DNA from 2 places in the Ensifer sp. NPDC090286 genome. Region 2 is predicted to be linked to the other one. Evidence: predicted binding sites of a transcription regulator. Region 2 holds the regulator's gene; the other holds the start of a gene.
What was found. The regulator LexA, encoded in region 2, represses DNA repair genes until DNA is damaged. The targets are predictions, from matches to a motif close to TGTTCNNNNTGTGTTCNG.
Positions count from the first base shown of each region.

Region 1: a site for LexA is predicted at 1,345-1,362, ahead of dinB (DNA polymerase IV). Genes of this name have one in related genera too.

Region 1 covers NZ_JBIVYF010000011.1:63,808-67,188, forward strand. The annotation lists gene ACIQUG_RS33285 (carboxylesterase/lipase family protein) at 1-1,233, opposite strand, end outside; gene dinB (DNA polymerase IV) at 1,386-2,483, shown strand; gene ACIQUG_RS33295 (exonuclease domain-containing protein) at 2,480-3,271, shown strand; gene ACIQUG_RS33300 (hypothetical protein) at 3,353-3,381, shown strand, end outside.
Region 2 covers NZ_JBIVYF010000001.1:633,472-636,852, forward strand. The annotation lists tRNA gene ACIQUG_RS03155 (tRNA-Cys) at 1-58, opposite strand, end outside; gene ACIQUG_RS03160 (hypothetical protein) at 421-762, shown strand; gene lexA (transcriptional repressor LexA) at 855-1,577, opposite strand; gene ACIQUG_RS03170 (hypothetical protein) at 1,816-2,112, opposite strand; gene ACIQUG_RS03175 (hypothetical protein) at 2,435-3,067, shown strand; gene ACIQUG_RS03180 (hypothetical protein) at 3,186-3,381, shown strand, end outside.

The DNA.
Region 1 (3,381 bases), on a different contig from region 2:
GCCAGCCTCCGTCATCGCCTCAGCCAGATATCGGGATGGTTCGACCATCCCACAATCCGCCGGAATGTCTTGCAGGAGCGCCCTTACGTCGACATCGCCGTCGGGATCGTAGACCCGTCTTGCCTCGTTGGCCAACACGCCGAACCGGGCGAAGAGGGCGTTCTTCGTCAGGCCGGGGGTGACGCCGAGATCGGCGTCGTTGGCTCCTGCGATAACCGGAACCATCGTCTGGCGCTTGTTCCGCAATGCCGTTTCAGCCGATTCCAGGATCATTCGTCCATCGATCATTGATGAGCTGAGACCCGGTATCTGGGTCCCACCGAAGCCCGCCATCGCGTAGCTCAGAACTCCCTCAGAAAACGTCTTGGCGGGAAGTGCGCGGAGCTGTCTCAGAACTGAGGCATCGTCTCCGGTCAGGCCCAACGTCTTTGCGTACTCGATCGAGCTCCCTTCGGCTACTTCCAGCGGCTTTACGGGACCCGGGTAGGCTCTCGCGGTCATCAAACCTGGGGATTCGACGATTGCGGCTCTGAACAAGCCCTTGGACAATGGTGAGATCAGATGCGCAATGACGCTGCCGCCGCCCGCCGACTCGCCTGCGATGGTGACTTTTGTCGGGTCGCCCCCAAAGGCAGCGATGTTACGTTGGACCCATTTCAGTGCGGCAAGTTGGTCCATGTATCCGTAGTTGCCGTAGACGTCGTCAGGAGCCTCGGCTGCTACACCCGGATGCGCGAAAAAGCCGAGTCTGCCCAGCCGGTAGTTGCTTGTGACCACGATCACACCCTGCGCGGCCAATCCTTCGCCTGGATAGACTGTCGCCCCACCCTTTGTGAGGCCTCCGCCATATATCCAGAAAAAGACTGGGAGCTGCTTATCTTCAGCATTGGCTGGAACCCAAACGTTGAGATAAAGACAGTCTTCAGAGACGTTTTCAGCGGCTCCCGCGCCTGTGCTCGCTTCCTGTGGCTGGATGCAGTCGGCACTGAGCGTATTGGCTTTGAGCGTTTGCCCCCATGGGGTCACCGGCTGCGGCACACGCCATCTCAGATCGCCAAGAGGGGGCATCGCGAATGGGATGCCTTTGAAGCTGACAATGCCATCGGTTTCGACGCCCTGAACCTTCCCGGAATCGATCGTGACCGTATCAGCCGTTTCCGCTCCAGCGCCGATCGGTGCGGCGATCAAGAGCGCCATCAACAAGGATGACATTGAACCTTCGCGCGAAAGCACAGCGACCTCCACTGGTTGACTCCGCCGACGCTGAATATACTAGCGGATACCACCGGTGCGCTACTGCAAGGCAGTGCCAAGACGGATTGGAATCCGGTCATCGTGCTGATATGTTCTCTTTTTGTTTTCACATTTCCGCTGCCTGCACCACCATGAACGACACGACCGCAATACCCATGAGAAAGATCATCCACGTTGACATGGATGCCTTCTACGCGTCGGTCGAACAGCGCGATAATCCGGAGCTGAGGGGCAAGCCACTTGCGGTTGGTGGATCCGCCGCCCGCGGCGTGGTCGCCGCGGCAAGCTACGAGGCACGCAAGTTCGGCGTTCATTCAGCGATGCCGTCGATTACCGCCAAACGCAAATGCCCCGATCTGATCTTCGTGCCGCCGCGCTTTGACGTCTACAAAGCCGTTTCGCAGCAGATTAGAGAGATCTTCGCCGAATACACACCTCTGATCGAACCGCTATCGCTCGACGAAGCCTATCTGGACGTCACAGAAAACCTGATGGGTATGGAAATCGCCACTGAGATTGCGCTTCAGATCCGCGCGAAGATCAAGCAAGCGACTGGGCTCAATGCGTCGGCCGGCATCTCCTACAACAAGTTTCTTGCGAAAATGGCGAGCGATCTCAACAAGCCCAACGGCCAGGCGGTCATCACGCCGAAAAATGGTCCAGCGTTTGTCGCGGGACTTCCCGTGAAGAAGTTCCATGGCGTCGGACCTGCGACAGCCGAAAGAATGCATCGGCTCGGTATTAAGACCGGTTCGGACCTGAAAGCGAAGCCGCTGGAATTTCTCAGCCAGCACTTCGGCAAATCCGGCCCTTATTTCCATAGTATCGCCCGAGGCATCGACGAGAGGAAAGTGCGTCCCGATCGCATCCGCAAATCCGTGGGCGCCGAAGATACGTTCACGGACGACATTACCGATCTTGACCTGGCGATCGCGGAATTGGGGCCATTGGCGGACAAGGTCTGGCGCTATTGCGACGCGCAGGGGATAAGCGGCAAGACGGTTACGGTGAAGATCAAATATTCGGATTTTACCCAGGCGACCCGCAGCCGGACAAGCACGCTAGCGATCACAGGTGTTCCGGAAATCATCGAGACGGCCTCAGTCTTGCTTGCGACAGTTTACCCGTTTCGCCGATCGGTCAGGCTGCTCGGCGTCACGCTCTCGTCTCTCACCAACGATCAGAGCGGCGACTGCGAGGAACAACGGCAGCTCGACCTAAATTTATGATCCGACAACAGCAAGGAAAGCAGGCGACCGTCATCGATACCTCCCCACCCAGAATCCGTGTCATTGATCTCGAGACCGGTGGAAACGGCCCAAACGACGTCTGCGAGATCGGCTGGCAGGACGTCGTCCAACGGGAGGACGGTAAATGGGCGCTCAGCGACGAGCGCGGTGCGGTGCTGGTCAATCCGGGACGGCCAATCTCCCCCGATACCATGGCCGTTCACCACATCCGGGATGCTGACGTTGCCGGCGCTCCGTTCTGGAAGGAGATCGCCGCCAGCATTCTTCGCCCGCAGGGGCGGATCGACGCGCTCGCTGCGCACCGGGCTGCGTTCGAGAAGCGCTACTGCAAGGCGAGGTACACGGGCGGCACGCCTTGGATCTGCACCTGGAAATCTGCGCTTCGTGTTTGGCCGGAGCTGCCGCGCTTCTCCAACCAGATTCTGCGCTATCAGCGTATGCCCGAAGGGCTCGTCCACGAAATCGGTCTACCCGCGCACCGGGCCATGCCGGACGCATATGTTACGGCGCACCATCTTCGGGATCTCTTGAACGAAACATCGCTGGACCAGTTGCTGATCTGGAGCAACGAACCGGGTTTGCTCCCGCGTGTTCCATCCGGTCCCAACCGCGGAAAGGGATGGGATCGTCTCAGCGATGACGCGCTACGGGAGTTTGCGCGCGACCGCGATGGCGATATTCGCTTCAGTGCGCAGAGCGAACTCGATCGTCGAGGTGCGAACGGCTCGCAGACCGTCGTCGAGCCGGTGCAAAAGTCGCTCCTCTGATGTGGTCATCGCGTGGAAAATACCGCGACGAACCGGACCTTCGATATCTTGTCCGTGGACGTCTCGTGAAGAAGCAATCCCATGCTCGATGAGGCCCCACGCGCGCACGT
Region 2 (3,381 bases):
AATTGAACCGGGGTACAAGGATTTGCAGTCCTCTGCGTCACCACTCCGCCACGAGGCCTCACTGCTTGGATAACCAAGCGTTGGCGCGGATTTAGAATGATTGCAGAAAATCCGCAAGAGGCATTTTCTGAAAAATACAAAGTGGAATCAGCGAATGGCTGCTTTCCACAGGATGAGAGTTCGACGCGTATTTTCGCGATGGCCAGGAAACTGGTATCTCGTCAATGCCTTCGCGACTGGGGAGCTTCTCTTGTCTTTCAGCGAGTTGGAGGATGTGCGCGCGACCCCACGTCCGCGCAAGCCACGTCTCCTATGCCTCCGTCGGATCTTATCGCTTCGGTGAAATCGGTAGAGGGGGAACGATGACTCCGCTGAGATCAGCCGCATCGGTAGCGTCCGTCAACATTAAGAACGGAGGCAATGGCATCAATGAAAAAGAGACTGATCCTGACGGCGTTGGCGTGTTTTGCGACGACCGCTATTGAGGCGCACGCGGACGACCTGGTTTTCCAGCTGAAGAACAACACCAGCGTGGTCCTGACGAACTTTTATACGTCGCCGGTCGGCGTCAATGAGTGGGAAGACGATGTTTTCGGTCGGCAGGTCCTGAACCCTGGCGAGAGCATGGAAATCACCATTGCCGACGGGCGGGACGTCTGCAAATACGACATGCGATTCGAATTCGAAGAGGGCTCGGCCCTCGATACGACCGAGGACACGCAGGATCTCTGCGAACTCGGCGAATATACGATCCACGAATAGACGATCTGGATTTCAGGTCACCCGAAATGGAAAGAGCCTCGCCAATTGCCTTGGCGAGGCTCTTTTTTTTAATTCGGTGTTCTGCCTGCAGCTCAATGGTAGCGGCGAATCAGCCCGACGAGCTTGCCCTGGATCTTCACGCGATCCGGTCCGAAGATGCGCGTCTCGTAGGCGGGGTTGGCGGCTTCGAGCGCAATCGACGCGCCCTTGCGGCGGAAGCGCTTCAGCGTCGCTTCCTCGTCGTCCACGAGCGCCACGATGATGTCGCCGGGATTGGCCGAGTTGCCGTTGCGGATGATCACGGTGTCGCCGTCGAAGATGCCGGCCTCGATCATCGAATCGCCCTTCACTTCAAGGGCGTAATGTTCACCGCTGCCGATCATGTCGAGCGGAACGGTGATGTCATGGGTGTTGTTCTGGATCGCCGAGATCGGAACGCCGGCAGCGATGCGCCCCATCACCGGGACGGAAACGGACGTGCTTTCGGCAACCGGCGCCGGCTTCGGCGCGGCAGGAGCGGCCGCCGGCGGCTTTCCAAGGCTGCCTTCGATCACGCTCGGCGAGAAGCCCCTGCGCGGCTGCTGCTGGCCGGCGGCGTAGGCTTCCGGAAGCTTGATGACTTCGAGCGCGCGCGCCCGGTTCGGCAGCCGGCGAATGAAGCCGCGTTCTTCGAGCGCGGTGATCAAACGGTGGATGCCGGACTTCGACGCCAGGTCGAGCGCATCCTTCATTTCATCGAATGACGGCGGTACGCCCGACTCCTTCATGCGTTCGTGAATGAACAGAAGCAATTCCTGTTGCTTGCGGGTCAGCATGGCACGTCGCTCCAGAGGCGTGAAACAAATCAAGAACAGACACTATCTGTTCCATATGTGTTCCGCAAGTGCCTAAAATTCCGTGAATTCAGGCAATTGGCCGCTTCTGGGGGTGCCGATCGGTCACTTTTGCGGGAGCAGGGCGCTTATCGGCGACGGTTGCGTGCCAAAATCGCGCCGGATGACGCCAGTCTGCGCAGCTGATTCGAGCGAATCGCGGGGCTCTATGAGGAGAGATTTAGGTCGCTTGCGAGGTCGAGCAGGCGTCCTCGAACTCCTTCACCGTCTCTGCGCTGTTGTCTTCCGGCAGCACCGCGTCGGCGGCGTCGGTCGCGACGGGCGTGTCGCCGTCATAAACGAAGGACTGGATGTAGAACGCCAGCGCACCCTTCCACACGTTGCGTCCATCGATCTGATGGCACGGCACGGCCCGTTCGAAATCGGTCTGGAGTTCATCCACTGTCGCGGCGCTGAGCTTGACGTCAGGCATATTGGGCGATGCGACTATCGAAGCGAGAAGCAGGGCGGCAAGCACGGGGAACGTCCACTTGATGAAGGGGGCAAGATGGGGTGGTAAACGATGTGAACCGTGCTTTCGTTCCGAAGTCCAGCAAGCATGGCGATCACTCTGCCGTGTTCAACAGCTCTTTGCCTACAGGCTGTGTCTGATTTGCGCCAGCCGCTCCACCTCGAGTTCATCTTGAGCGTTCCTCTTGCGACCCGCGAAGAACGCGACGGCTGTACCGGCTTTAGGGCCGGGGGTGCGGGATGCGCAAAAATCCCTGCGAGGAAGGGGCATCACCGTCTCGACAGGAGGTCAAAAAAGGATAACTTTGCGTGGAAAGTGGGGTAATTGCATGCGTAGATTGTCGTTGGTGGTGCTCGGTCTGTTGCTCACGGCCGGAGCGGCGTCTGCTGAAGAAGGGCGTTCGAACATCTGGAAACGGATCAACGCCTGGACGGTGGGTTCCGATCCTTCCCTGGGAGGCTCGTGTTACGCCGCGACGAGCTATGATGCAGGCGCGATCCTTCGTATCGGCTTTTATCCGCGTGGGTCGGCGAACCTGGCGTTTCTTTCGATCGGCAATGCCGACTGGAAATCCATCGAGCCGCAGCGGGAATATGACGTCGCCCTGCAGCTCGACCGTGGTCGCCAGTGGCCGGCCGTTGCATTCGGCGTCGATCTTACCGGCGCCAAGGCCCTCGTCGTCAACTTTTCCAACACCGACTTCTTTACCGAATTCGTTCGCAAGAACACCTTGGCGCTGGCCTTCGAGGGACGCGTCGTCGCGAGCCTCAGCCTGCGCGATTCGATGAAGGCGGTGAGCGAGATGTTCAAATGTCAGGAGGCGGTGAGCGCCTTGATCCCGAATGGCGGGCAGGGGGCAGCGAACGATCCCTTTGCCGGCGCCGGTGGCACTGCCCCGAACAACGATCCCTTTGCCGGTGGCGGCCAGACCAAGTCGTCGAAGGATCCTTTCGCCATGTGATGGGCGCGTCCGCTTGCCGCAGAGAGGTGAATATTCCTAAAATGTTGCTGGTATCGGGCTCGGTACCCTCGACAGCGGCGCGGGGACCTATCAAAATGCGGGCAAACGGGGGTTTTGCATGCGTAGATTGCTGGTCGGATTGGTAAGCTGTCTGATCGCCGCGGGATCGGCCGCGGCTGAGGAGTCCGAAATCATCAAGTGGAAGGACGTCGACGGTTGGACCGTTGCATCCGACACCTCGATGGAGGGCTCCTGCTTCATCTCGTCGGAATTCGACGGCGGCGTCACCCTGCGCCTCGGGTTCTATCCCAAGG